Regions from separate parts of the Anaerostipes hadrus ATCC 29173 genome, predicted to be linked through region 2. Evidence: predicted binding sites of a transcription regulator. Region 2 holds the regulator's gene; each other region holds the start of a gene.

Region 1 (4,945 bases), 1.3 Mb from region 2:
TGGGAGACATTTCTTGGAACCTGAATCTGAACAACTGCGTATTGATCTCCCTTCTGAGATGGATTCTTCATAAGTGGCATTCCTTTTCCACGCAGTCTGATCTTAGATCCTGACTGAGTTCCTTCTTTGATCTTACAGATAACATTTCCATATAATGTCTTGATCACTGCTTCACCTCCACAAACGGCTGTGCTAAATGGAACATTGATCGTTGTATACACATCATTTCCTTTTCGCTCAAATCCTTGTTTCTCACCTACTGTTACTTTCAGGAATAAATCACCTGCTTCACCGCCTCCGATTCCTGGATTTCCTTTTCCTCTTAAGCGGACACTTTTTCCTGTATCAATTCCGGCGGGTATATGAACCTGTAATGACTGCATTGCACCATTTTGATCTTGCAGATGTATGACTTTATCGCAGCCTGTAACCGCTTCATCAAAACTAATAGAGATATCTGCGTGTGCATCGGAACCTTTCTGTCTGAAGGATCCACTTCCGAATCCACCGCCTCCAAATCCATCAGAAGAGCCAAAACCTCCTTGATGGAAACTGCTTCGATGGAATCCTTTGCTGTTTCTTCCTCCACCGAACATACTTCCAAAGATGTCACCAAAGATATCATCTCCATCTCCACCTTCAAAGTGGAATTCCTGATATCCTCCATGCGTACCACCATAGTTTTGGTAATTCTTATAGAACTCAGATTCTGCTCCAGTTCCGTCAAAGGCAGCATGACCATATTGATCGTATAATTTTCTCTTCTCTGGATCACTTAATATATTATAAGCATCAGTTGCTTCTTTGAATTTCTGTTCTGCTGTTTTATCTCCGGGATTCATATCTGGGTGATATTTCTTTGCCAGTTTCCGATATGCTTTCTTGATCGTTTTCTCATCTGCAGTTTTACTGATTCCAAGAACTTCATATAAATCACGTTTTGCTGCCATTTCGTTTCACCTTCTTTTCCTTTCATTCTCAAATAGATAGAAAGATTCCCCGGGAATCTGATCATCCCGGGGAAAGTTCGCTTATCCTTCGATCGTTACGAATTTCTTTTCTTCTACTTTCTTTTCCGGAGCTTTCTTCGGAATATCCAGCATCAGAATACCATTCTCGTATTTACCGTGGATATCTTTCTCTGTGATATCTTTGCCAACATAGAAGCTTCTGCTCATGTTTCCTGCGTAACGTTCACGACGGATATATTTACCTTCTTTATCTTTCTCATCTTTATCTAATCCTTTTGCTGCACTGATCGTTAAATATCCGTCCTTCAGCTCAGCTGTGATCTCATCTTTCTTAAATCCTGGAAGGTCGATCGCTACTTCGTAGTTTCCGTCTTTTTCCTTCACATCAGTCTTCATTAAGTTCTTTGCGTGTTTACCATACAGTTCTTTATCAATATCTGGGAAAGAAAAATCCATCCAGTCGTCGTTAAATAAGTTTCCTCCAAAAATACTAGGCATCATCATCATAAGTCATCTCTCCTTTTCTTTATAATAATGTTTGGGCGTGTCAGGGTAATTCCTGACACTTGCCTTTTATGTGAAGCATATTGAGAAGTTCTCAATATGACTTGTTGTATCTTATGGAGCCTTCGGTTCTTTGGCTTCTCTCTTAAGCCCTTCCCTCTTGCTCTAGTTGTACTATAACATCTATTATTAGCACTGTCAAGAGGTGAGTGCTAATTTTTTTAAAATTTTATTTCTAACATGTTATCAAACCAACAAATCACAACCTGCAGTACTCCACAAATTTCTCCATTTCTTTTGTCATATATTTATTTGCATGATAAAACACTTGTCGATACATTGTAATATCAATATCTTTCACATCTAATTTTGCGATCTTCCCTTCTTCAATATCCTTTTCTACAACAAATAATGGAAGATAAGAAAGCCCTTTCCCTGTCTTTAACATTTTCTTGATAAAGGCCGTATCACTGCATTCAAGCACTGGTGATAATGTCTGTTTGTGAAGTGCCAGTTCCTGTTCTAATGCCTGTCTGTAATTTGCGTTTCGTTCTGTCAGATAAAATGGTGCATTTAAAATTTCTTCGATCTCAATATCCTTTTTCCCTGCTAATTTATAATTTGGTGCAGACACAAAGATCACAGGCTCCGCTTTTTCCATGACTTTCACCCAGTTTTTATTCCATCTTGGTGTGTCCAGAATATAAATGACATCGAGTTCATTGTGTTCCATCTTCTGGATCAGGCGTTCTGGAGAACCGATCGTGATCTGAATTCTAACCTGTGGATGTTCTTTCCGAAACCGCTGTACAATTTCTTGCAATTTGACAGTGCAGAGTGATTCAATCGTTCCGATATGTAATGGATTTTTTAACTCTGCAGTATCATTCATTGCATCTTTTGCCTTGTGCATTTCATCAATGATCTTATTTGCATGTATTAAAAATTCTTTTCCTTTCGGTGTGAGTATCACTTTTTTTCCTGTACGGTCAAATAACCGCACTCCTAATTCTGTCTCTAACTGACGGATCTGTACTGTTACAGCAGATTGCGAATAACCTAGTAATTCTGCGGTTTTTGAGAAGTTCTTCACTTGTGCTATCTGCATAAATGTCTGTATCTGACGGAATTCCATTTTTTCTCCTTTGTACTATTATGAATAATTTTCAATGTTATCATTAAATCTATGAATTTGATTCATCTATACGTGGATGATACAATACAAACATAAAGACGTCAAACATTTTTTGTGCACATTAAACAAACTACGATGATATGTGATTAAGCTTTTAGAGGAGTAATTAAAAATGGAAAAGAAAAAATTTAAACTTGGTCTGGTACCAAAACTCATTATTGCCATCATTATTGGTATCCTGTTTGGACAGTTCCTTCCAACTGGATTCTGCCGCTTTGTTGTAACACTGTCTGGATTCTTCAGTACCTACTTAAAATTCATCATTCCACTGATGATCCTTGCTTATGTAACTATGGGAATCGCTGATCTGTCACAAGGTGCTGGACAGCTGCTTTTAATTACCGTTGCTCTTGCTTATGGTTCAACTTTACTTGCTGGTACAGCTTCTTACCTTGTATCATCCAATCTGTTCCCACACTTTATGACTTCTGGGGCATTAGATCAGATTGCTGCGACTGCTGATGCGTCACTGAAACCTTATTTTTCACTGACGATCACACCGCTGTTTGATACATTATCTGCTGTTGTTCTTGCTTTCATTTTAGGATTATGCTTATCCACAATGAAAAGTAAAGAGATCGGAAACAGCCTTTACAACGGAATGAGCGATTTCTCAACGATCATCGATAAAGTCCTTCACAAAACGATCATTCCTTTATTGCCATTGTATATCTGTGGTACATTTACTGATATGACGAAATCAGGGAAAACATTTGCAATCCTTGGAATCTTATGGAAAGTATTCCTTGTAGTGATCATCATGCACTTTGTATGTATCACGATCCAGTTTATAATTGCAGGTTCTGTCAGCAAAAAGAATCCTCTCTCTCTTATTAAAAATCAGGTTCCTGGTTATACTACAGCTTTAGGAACTCAGTCTTCTGCTGCTACAATTCCTGTCAATCTGGAATGTGCAAAGAATGACGGTGTCAGTGCTCAGATCCGTAACTTTGTAGTGCCTCTTTGTGCCAATATCCACATGGCAGGTTCTATGATCACGATCACAGCATGTGCAACTGCTGTATGTTTGATGAATCAGTTACCGATCAGCCTTGCAACTGTTATTCCATTTATTATGACACTTGGTGTTGCAATGGTCGCTTCTCCTGGAGCTCCAGGTGGATCTATCATGACTGCATTACCTTTCCTTTACATGGTATTTGGTACAACAGCAGGAGATACAAACGGACCAATCTGTGCTTTAATGGTTGCACTTTATATCACACAGGATTCTTTCGGAACTGCATGTAACATTTCCGGAGATAATGCGATTGGAATCGTTGTAGATTCTATTTACAAGAAATTTATTTTAAAAGAAGATACAGTGGAGGCTTAATTTATGTCTTTTATCAGTGCATTTGATGTTATGGGACCAAATATGATCGGTCCTTCAAGCTCCCACACAGCTGGGGCTGCAAGGATTGCATTTCTCGCAAGAAAAATGTTAAATAGTACACTGAAAAAAGTTCAGTTTACACTCTATGGATCTTTTGCAAAAACTTATCATGGACACGGAACGGATCGTGCCTTATTAGGTGGAATCATGGGATTTGGAACCGATGATATGAGAATCCGTGATTCTTTCGAGATTGCAAAAGACATTGGACTTGATTTCTCTTTTGTACCAAATGAAATAGAAACTGATGTCCATCCAAATACAGTGGATATCTTAATGGCAAATGAAAACGGAGATCACATCATGATCCGTGGGGAATCTTTAGGCGGTGGAAAAGCCAGAATTTGCCGTATCAATGATGTAGAAGTTGATTTTACCGGGGAATACAGTACCTTGATCGTGATCCAGAAAGATAAACCTGGCGTTGTTACTTATATCACAAAATGTCTGAGTGATCAGGATGTTAATATCGCTTTTATGCGTCTTTTCAGAGAATCTAAAGGAAATACAGCTTATTCTATCGTTGAATCCGATGGGCTTCTTCCTGAAAACATCGCAGAGGAGATTAGGAAAAGCCCAAATGTCTCAGATGTTATGATCATTCAGCTGTAGAAAGGAGACTGAAATATTATGGATTTTAAAAACGCAAATGAATTGCTTGATTTATGTAAAAAACATGATCTTCCAATCTCCGAAGTGATGAGACAGCGTGAGATCATAGAAGGGGAAAAAGAAGCTGATACGGTTCATGATGCAATGGCAAGAGTTCTTGAGATCATGAAAAATGCTGCTTTTACTCCGATCAAAGAACCGGTTCGTTCCATGGGTGGACTGATCGGTGGCGAGGCAAAGAAGATTGCTTCCCGGTATCATTCTGGA
Region 2 (4,945 bases):
GAGCATCATTAAAGTAAGCTGGAACAGTGATAACTGCTTCTGTTACTTTCTCTCCTAAGTAGTTTTCAGCATCTGATTTTAATTTCTGTAAGATCATTGCTGAAATTTCCTGTGGAGAGTATGCTTTGTCATCGATCTGAACTTTGTAATCTGTTCCCATATGACGTTTGATAGAAGCGATTGTCTTCTCAGCGTTTGTAACTGCCTGACGTTTTGCAGGTTCACCGATCACACGTTCTCCTGTCTTTGTAAATGCTACTACAGATGGTGTTGTTCTCATACCTTCTGCATTTGTAATAACGGTTGGTTTTCCACCTTCCATAACTGCTACACAACTGTTTGTTGTTCCTAAGTCAATACCAATAATTTTACCCATGATCTATGTCCTCCTAAGATTTCTTCTTATTCTATATATAATATAAATATTAGTTAGCTACTTTTACCATACTATGGCGCAGTACATTTTCTTTGTACATGTAACCTTTCTGTAATTCTTCTGCAACGATGTTCTCACCGAACTCATCATCTTCGACATGCATCACTGCGTTATGAAGATTTGCATCGAATTCTTTTCCTTGTGCATCCATTGGTGTTACTCCCACATCTTCCATTACAGCGACAAACTGTTTATAGATCTGTTCGATTCCTTTAACGAATGCGGAGTCTTTCTCTTCTTCGGATACGGCTTCTAAGCCTCTCTCGAAGTTATCAATAACTGGAAGAAGTTTTTCTAAAACTCCCATTGCTCCCATATCATAACGCTGTGTAGCTTCCTTTGCTGTACGCTTTCTTGCGTTCTCAAATTCAGCCATCAGTCTCTGATATTTGTCTTTCCAGTCAGCTACGGACGCTTCTAATTCTGCAATCTTGTCATCAGCGGCTGCTTCCTTTGTCTCTTCTGTTTCTTTGGAAGCTTCCTCTTTTGTTTCTGTATCTTTTATATCTTCAGCAGTCTCTTCTGCGTTCTTTACTTCTTCGTTGATGTTTTCGTTTTTCTTACTCATCACATCACTTCCTTTCTTAAGATTTGTCTTTAAAAATATCATCTAATTCTTCAGTGAGGTTCTTTAAAGTCTTAACAACTTTCTTGTAATCCATTCTCTTCGGTCCGATGATACCAACGGTACCTGTACCTCCTTCTGCAAGCTCATATGTTGCAGTTACGATACTACAGTCCTTCATATTCTTAACCGGAGATTCTTCTCCGATATAAACCTGGATCCCTGTATGATTATCAGAATCTGATTCCAAAGTAGAATCAACCAGTTTCGTCAGTGCCTTCTTCTCAACTAATGTATCAAGAAGTTCTGTTGCCGTATCCGGATTCCCAAGCTCCGGATATTTTAAGATATTGGTCGCTCCTCCTGTGTAGATTTCCATATGATCTGCATCATGGATCGCTTTGGCAATCTCTTCAAGAATCCGTTCTAACACATCCTGTCTGATCCCTGCCTGCTCTCTCATCGTCTGGATCAGTGCAAGGTTGATATCTTGTAATGATAATCCTTGTAAAAATGTATTCAACAATACATTCAATTTCAGAACATCTTCATTCGAAAGCGGTTCTTCTACCTGGATCATCTTGTTCTTTACGATATTGCCTTGTGTAACGATCACTGCAAGCAGATGTTCGTGATCCACCTGAGACAGCTGCACAAATTTCAGTGTTACATTCTGATAATGTGGGGAAGAAACCATCGTTGCATAATTCGTGCTGTTTGCCAATGCATTGGCAACCTGTTTTAATAAGACTTCCATCTTATCAACTCTCTGAATCAATGCCTGTTTCTCTTCGTGTTCGCTGTCACGTTCCGTCATCAGCTGATCTACATAAAAACGATAACCTGTGTCGGAAGGAATTCTTCCTGCGGATGTATGAGGCTGTAAGATATATCCCATATCTTCCAGATCTGCCATCTCATTACGGATCGTTGCTGAGCTTAAATTCAACTCAGGATGTTTGGCAATGGTTCTTGATCCTACCGGCTCACCAGTTTCAAGGTAATTGGCGATAATCGCTTTCAATATTAACTTCTTACGATCATTTAACTCCATATCTTCGCCTCCTGTTATTAGCACTCATTTATATCGAGTGCTAACATCTATATTTAAAGTAGCACTTTCGCATTTTAATGTCAACCTTTTCTTTCAATTTTTTTGAAAATTTGTTCAGTTTTTTTCTTCTCTGAATAGAATGTACAAAAGGAGGTACTTTTCATGCATAAAAATACGGATTTTCATATAGAACAAACTCGACTTAATGATACATATCGAAAATTAAATTCTGGTAATGATTTTTCTTCCTATATAAATGAGCAAGAAAACCAATCACCAACATACTGGTCTTTTTTAAAATTAAGAATTGGCTTTTCTATTTTGTTTTTATTCTTTTTAATCGCATGCTTTAAGACTGCTTCTGCCAAAGAATTCAAAAAAATTCAATCTGCTTTTTCCCACATCAACCAGACCGATTCCTACAGTGAGCATATTCTAAATCAATTTGATTTAAATTTCTCATCATGCATAGATAATCTTCACAAAAAGAAACGCTAGTTTTGGCAAAATACCAATCTAGCGCTTCTTTGTTTAAATACTTCTTTTCATTTTTCTTACTATAACTGCAGATAAGACCATCTTCCGTAAACGTTCTTCTTATTAATTGTCTGATATGGGCGAACTTTAATATAGAGGGTTTTCTTCTTATTCTTTACATATGTTGTAGCATTTGACACATTTTTCTTGACCATTACTGTTTTCAATACTTTTTTAAATTTCTTGTCAGTACTGAATTTTAACTGATAACCATTAGCTCCTGATACTGGCTGCCACGTTGTACGAACTTTATTATTTCCATTCTTTCTGGCTATAATATAGTCATAAGATAATTCTGTTTGCGCTTCCTTGATCCCTTTCTTATATACAAGTTTTATTCCTGTGGAATTCATAAATGCATCCGTTGCAACATACTTTGTACTTCCCTCAAATGTAACCGTCCCAATCTGATTGATTCCAGCAAAAGCACCTGTCTCTATCTTTTGAATTCCTGATGGGATTGTAAAGTTTCTGATATTTACTGAAGCAAACGCATGATCTTTGATCACTTTTAAGGATTTTCCAAATGTTACGGATTTTAATACCGTACATTCATCAAATGCTGACTTGCCGATCATGGTTACCTGATCTGGAATTACCACGGCTTCCAATTCACTACATCCATAAAATGTATTTTCTTCGATCGTAGTGATCTTAGATGGAAGTTTGACATTCTTTAATGTTTCATTTCTATAAAATGCTTCTGGTGCGATCCATGTGATCTCTTCTGGAATTTCAACATTTGCATCTTTTCCGTCATATTTTAATAAACCGTGATCTTTTGTAATATACATATGATCTTTGTATGTAATCTGATCTGGAAGTAATTTCATTAATGATTCAATCGTGATATTCTTCCCAAGAGAACTTCCTAATGCGTAAAGGCTGTTCGCATCAAAATCTTTTGGAGCAATTTCAATGGTATCAACGTGCATATCACACGCATCCGCTCGATCCGTTTTATATTTTATTTTATTAATACTCTTTACAGATGATGGAATTACAATCTTCTTTAATTTAGAACAATTGTTGAACTCATCTCCTTCAGAATCTGTGGAATTATATAATACAGATTGCATATTAAACTCTGTACATCCTTCTTTGATCTTAAGCTCTGTTCTCTTTTGAGGTACTCTTACAATTCCTTTTCCATCTTTTGTATAGATTACACCCTCGATACTCTGATATGATGGATCATTCTTTGCAACTACCAGATTATTTGCTGACAGATATGATACATTTGCCAATTTTAATTTTGTATTAAATGTTATGGTATCAACTGCTGACTGATCACTTGTGACATACCATAACTTATCGTCAGTATCCTCTTCGAGTTTTAATTTAAAGTCTCCTGGCATAACGATCGTCTTTAAATCTTTGCAACTTCCAAATGCCCCCTGCCCGATCGTCTTTGTCTTTGATGGAACCGTTATTTTAGAAATCTTTGTTCCATAGAAGCTTCGAATTCCTATCGTTTTTACTGTTGATGGAATTGTCACAGAATTTAAATTCTTACATAATGCAAACGCTTCATATGAAACAGATGTCACGCCTTTTTTAATGATAACTTTCTTGATCTTCTTGTTCCTTCGAAATTTCATCTTCGCAGGCATTGCACCTTTTCCTTTGATTGTCAATGTTCCCTTCTTAAGCGTGTATGTTACTTTAGTTTTCGCTTCCACTTTCTGCTGACCTGTTCCGCTTATAAAAATCCCCATTGTCAGAGATGCGATCATGCCCGCATACAACATCATCTTTCTTGTTCTCATCCACTGCCTCCTTTTGTTTTAATTATTAAATTACAACTTTATTATATCTTATGTATTTATTTTTGTACATATTAACAGCAGTGTTTTTACTGTGAAAACGAAAACTGCCATACGAATTTTTCTTCCATTCATATGACAGTTTCTATTATCATTTCTTCCTTATCTAGGTACTGTTTCTACGATAATCCCATTTTGTTCCATCGCATCTTTAGCTTCTAATGGCACTTGATCGTCCGTAAATACCATATTAATATCTTTGAGTCTACACTGCATGACAACTCCATGTTCTGAAAACTTGCTGGAATCTGTTAAAATGATAGAATTCCTTGTAGAATCCGCCATACTCTTGGCAGCTTCGGCCCTTAACATATCTCCGCTTGTGAATCCGATGCCAGGGATATATCCATCTGTTCCCATAAATAGTTTATCTACATAAAAAGCTTCTGCACAAGTTTTCACCAATGGTCCCACCATAACTTCTGCTTCCTTCTGATATTCCCCTCCAAGAACGATAACCTTTGTAACACCGCCCTCTGTTTCTCTGATAAATCGGGCAATATAGGATGAATTCGTGATAACTGTAA
Region 3 (4,945 bases), 1.0 Mb from region 2:
TTCATTTCATAGCAATTTGTGACTCTATTGATGCCATGTCATTGAACTGTTGTTATCGAAAAGCAGTACTTGAACATTGGGATTATGTTGTTGGAAATGAGAAAGAGAAGTATAAGAAAGAAGGAGACAAATGCAAGATAAAGTAAGAGATTTAAGAAGTGCATTAAAACGCTTGAAACAAATGGAAGGGCAGTACATAGAAACTGATGTAGAAGTTGATCCAATGGCAGAACTTGCGGGAGTTTACCGCTATGTAGGTGCAGGTGGAACTGTAAAGCGCCCGACAAAAGAAGGTCCAGCGATGGTATTTAATAATGTCAAAGGACATAAAGATGCCAGAGTAGCCATCGGTGTATTAGCAAGCAGAAAGCATGTGGCAGCGCTCTTGGACTGTAAACCAGAAGAATTAGGAAAGAAACTTTATCATAGCGTAGATAATCCGATAGCACCAGTGGAATATCAGGGAGATGCACCATGTCAGCAGGTTGTTCATAAAGTGGAAGATCCAGACTTTAATTTGTATGATCTGGTACCAGCACCAACCAACACACCAGATGATGCAGGCCCATATATTACATTGGGTATGTGCTATGCAACGCACCCAGACACAGGAGTTCATGATGTAACCATCCACAGATTATGCATTCAGGGAAAAGATGAACTTTCTATTTTCTTCACTCCTGGAGCAAGACACATCGGAGCAATGGCAGAACGTGCAGAAGAATTAGGACAGAAACTTCCAATTTCAATCAGTATCGGAGTGGATCCGGCGATCGAGATCGGTTCTTGTTTCGAGGCACCAACAACACCTCTGGGATACGATGAATTATCTGTAGCAGGTGCATTGAGAAATGAACCAGTAGAGCTTTGTAAATGCTTAACAGTTAACGAAATGGCAATTGCAAATGCCGAATATGTCATCGAAGGGGAAGTGATTCCAAATGTCCGAGTACAGGAAGACCAGAACAGCCACACAGGCTATGCAATGCCAGAATTTCCAGGATACACAGGACCTGCAAGTTCACAGTGCTGGCTGATCAAAGTCAAAGCGGTAACACACAGAGAAAATCCGATCATGCAGACATGTATCGGGCCAAGTGAAGAACATGTATCCATGGCTGGAATCCCAACAGAAGCAAGTATTTATGGAATGGTAGAAAAAGCGATGCCGGGACGTCTTCAGAATGTATACTGCGGCTCCGCAGGCGGTGGAAAATACATGGCAGTCTTACAGTTTAAGAAACGAGAAGCCAGCGATGAAGGAAGACAAAGACAGGCAGCACTTCTTGCATTTTCAGCATTCAGTGAACTGAAACATGTATTTTTGGTAGACGAAGACGTCGACTGTTTCGATATGAATGATGTATTATGGGCAATGAATACAAGATTCCAGGGAGATGCAGATATCATCACGATTCCAGGGGTAAGATGTCATCCACTGGATCCATCAAACGATCCAACATGTTCTTCAAGTATCAGAGATCATGGGATTGCATGCAAGACAATCTTTGACTGTACTGTTCCATATGATCAGAAAGAGCGATTCAAGAGAGCAAGATTTATGGAAGTTGATCCGGAACACTGGTTATCATAAAATACAGAATATAAATAGGAAAAGGAAATTTATTTGAATGAAGAAACGACTGATCATAGGAGCAACAGGGGCAAGTGGAATTCCAATCTTGATCCAGTGTCTAAAATTGGTGCAAGAGCAGAAGGATTTTGAATCTTATTTGGTTATGACAGATAGTGCCAAACTGACCTTGGAACATGAAACAAAAATGAAGGTGGAAGAGGTTGAAAAACTTGCTGATCATGTTCTGGATTCAAGAGAGATCGGTGCAGGACCAGCCAGTGGATCATTTCAGACGGAAGGGATGCTCATTGTCCCATGTAGTATGAAGACAATTGCAGGAATTCACAGTGGATATGCAGACAATCTGATACTTCGTGCAGCGGATGTAACGATCAAAGAGCAACGGCCATTGGTGCTTGCAGCAAGAGAGACACCACTGAGTGCGATTCATCTTAGAAATCTTCAGGAATTGGCAATGATTCCGAATGTGCGGATTATTCCACCAATGATGACTTTTTATCATATGCCAGAGAGCATAGAAGAAATGATGTATCATATTGCAGCAAAACTATTAGAACCATTTGGGATAGAAGCAAAAGAATATCGAAGATGGAGCGGATTGTAGAAAGAGAGGTTTCTATGAAAATATTATCATTTGGATCATTAAATATTGACTATGTATATAAAGTTTCTCATTTTGTGAAAAAAGGAGAAACATTGTCTGCAGAAGAGTTGAACGTATATACAGGCGGAAAAGGATTAAACCAGTCCATTGCACTTTCACGTGCAGGAATGGAAACATATCATGCAGGAGCGATTGGCATGGATGGACTATTTTTGTTAGATCAATTAAAAGAAGCAGGAGTAAATACAGATCTTGTTAAGATCCTTGAAGACGTAAGAACAGGAAATGCGATCATACAAAATGATGAAGAGGGCGATAACTGTATTATTCTATTTGGAGGAGCTAATCAGGCAATCAGTAAGGAACAAGTAGATGAAGTCTTTGAACATTTTAAAAACGAAGATTATTTACTGATCCAAAATGAGATCAATGAACTTCCATATATCGTAAAGAAAGCAAAAGAAATTGGAATGAAGATCATTTTAAATCCATCTCCAATGAATGAGAAGATAAAAGAACTTCCACTAGATCAGATCAACTATTTTCTTTTAAATGAAATAGAAGCAATGCAGATTCTTGATATGGAAGAACCAAAAGAAATTGATGGGAAATATATTAGTGGTCTGTTACATCAGAAATTCCCAGAAGCAACCATCGTATTAACTTTAGGAAGTGAAGGATCTGTATGTATATCTGGTGATGAATATGTGGAACAGTCAATTTATAAGGTAAAGATAGTCGATACAACGGCAGCAGGAGATACCTACACCGGATATTTTATTGCAGGTATCTTAAATGGAAAAATGATCAAAGAAGCAATGGATACCGCATCCAAAGCATCAGCAATTGCAGTAAGCAGACAAGGGGCAGCCCCATCCATTCCATGTCTGGAAGAAGTAGAAGAATATAAAAATTAGAAGAAATGAAGGCAGATTTTCTAAGGTATCATATAGAAGATCTGCTTTCATTTTTGTTTGAAAATAAAATAAACGAAAAAATTAAAAATATTAGCACTCACCTCTTGACAGTGCTAATAATGAGTGTTATATTACGAATAGAACAAAAGATAAATGGATATCTTAATATAGATAAATACCCATTCGTAAAGGAGGAAAGAGTATGAACATCAACAAATTTACACAGAAGTCCATTGAGGCAGTCAATCAGTGTGAGAAGATCGCCTACGATCATGGACATCAAGAGATAGATCAGGAACACTTCTTATATAGTTTGCTTACAATCGATGACAGTTTGATCGCAAGCCTGCTTGAGAAGATGGGAATTAACAAAGAAACATTTTTAAGCCAGGTACAGGAGTTATTGAATAAGAAACCGAAAGTATCCGGTGGTCAGGTATATATGAGTAATGACTTGAATCAGGTACTTCTTCATGGAGAAGACGAGATGAAAGCCATGAAAGATGAATATGTATCTGTAGAACACCTATTCCTTGCAATGATCAAGCATCCAAATAAAGCAGTCAAAGAATTATTCCGTGCTTACGGAATTACAAGAGATCGTTTCTTACAGGTGTTATCACAGATCCGTGGTGGACAGAAAGTCACAAGTGACAATCCAGAAGAGACATACGACAGTCTTGAAAAATACGGATATGACCTTGTAAAGAGAGCCAGAGAACAGAAACTAGATCCAGTCATCGGACGTGACAGCGAGATCCGTAACGTTGTTCGTATCTTATCAAGAAAGACAAAGAATAACCCAGTATTGATCGGTGAACCGGGTGTAGGTAAGACAGCCGTTGTTGAAGGATTAGCACAGCGAATCGTTCGTGGTGACGTGCCAGATCAGTTAAAAGATAAGACAATTTTTTCACTGGATATGGGATCACTGGTAGCAGGTGCCAAATACCGTGGTGAATTTGAAGAGCGTTTAAAAGCGGTTCTGGAAGAAGTTAAGAAAAGTGATGGACAGATTATCTTATTTATTGACGAACTTCATACGATCGTCGGTGCAGGTAAGACAGACGGAGCCATGGATGCGGGAAATATGTTAAAACCAATGCTTGCCAGAGGTGAATTACACTGCATCGGTGCAACAACCTTAGATGAATATCGCCAGTATATCGAGAAAGACCAGGCATTGGAACGTCGTTTCCAGCCAGTTATGGTCGATCAGCCAACCGTAGAAGATACAATTTCTATCTTAAGGGGTATCAAAGACAGATATGAAGTATATCACGGTGTTAAGATCACAGATAGTTCCCTGGTAGCAGCAGCAACTTTATCAAACCGTTATATCACAGATCGTTTCTTGCCAGATAAAGCCATCGACTTAGTCGATGAAGCATGTGCCATGATCAAGACAGAGATGAATTCCCTACCAGCAGAACTGGATGAAGTTCAGAGAAAGATCATGCAGATGGAGATTGAGGAAGCCGCACTTAAGAAGGAAGATGACAGATTAAGCAAAGAACGTCTGGAAGAATTACAGAAAGAACTTGCCGAGATGCGAGAAGACTTCAAAGCAAGAAAGGCAAGATGGGAGAATGAGAAAGCTTCCGTTGAGAAAGTCTCCAAATTAAGAGAAGAGATCGAATCTGTAAACAGTGAGATCCAGATTGCCCAGAGAAATTATGATTTAAATAAAGCAGCCGAATTACAGTATGGTCGCCTGCCAGAATTGAAGAAACAGTTAGAAGAGGAAGAAGAACGCGTAGCGAAAGAAGACCGTTCTATGGTCAGAGAATCCGTCACAGAAGATGAGATCGCCAAGATCATTTCCCG

The links. The regulator HrcA, encoded in region 2, represses chaperone genes, less so after heat shock. The targets are predictions, from matches to a motif close to TGTTAGCACTCNNNNNNNNNGAGTGCTAACA.
Region 1: QUE18_RS12730 (Hsp20/alpha crystallin family protein) is a predicted target of HrcA. The motif match lies at 1,663-1,693, and genes of this name have one in related genera.
Region 3: clpB (ATP-dependent chaperone ClpB) is a predicted target of HrcA. The motif match lies at 3,207-3,237, and genes of this name have one in related genera.

Annotation. Positions count from the first base shown of each region.
Region 1 covers NZ_AP028031.1:2,619,782-2,624,726, forward strand. Annotated here, with positions in the region: gene QUE18_RS12725 (DnaJ C-terminal domain-containing protein) at 1-950, opposite strand, end outside; gene QUE18_RS12730 (Hsp20/alpha crystallin family protein) at 1,032-1,475, opposite strand; gene QUE18_RS12735 (LysR family transcriptional regulator) at 1,735-2,610, opposite strand; gene QUE18_RS12740 (dicarboxylate/amino acid:cation symporter) at 2,783-4,006, shown strand; gene sdaAB (L-serine ammonia-lyase, iron-sulfur-dependent subunit beta) at 4,010-4,678, shown strand; gene sdaAA (L-serine ammonia-lyase, iron-sulfur-dependent, subunit alpha) at 4,697-4,945, shown strand, end outside.
Region 2 covers NZ_AP028031.1:1,123,860-1,128,804, reverse strand. Annotated here, with positions in the region: gene dnaK (molecular chaperone DnaK) at 1-376, opposite strand, end outside; gene grpE (nucleotide exchange factor GrpE) at 426-1,046, opposite strand; gene hrcA (heat-inducible transcriptional repressor HrcA) at 1,021-2,055, opposite strand; gene QUE18_RS05475 (hypothetical protein) at 2,218-2,553, shown strand; gene QUE18_RS05470 (leucine-rich repeat domain-containing protein) at 2,613-4,361, opposite strand; gene QUE18_RS05465 (DeoR/GlpR family DNA-binding transcription regulator) at 4,521-4,945, opposite strand, start outside.
Region 3 covers NZ_AP028031.1:2,147,947-2,152,891, reverse strand. Annotated here, with positions in the region: gene QUE18_RS10325 (UbiD family decarboxylase) at 131-1,594, shown strand; gene QUE18_RS10320 (UbiX family flavin prenyltransferase) at 1,632-2,201, shown strand; gene QUE18_RS10315 (ribokinase) at 2,216-3,118, shown strand; gene clpB (ATP-dependent chaperone ClpB) at 3,321-4,945, shown strand, end outside.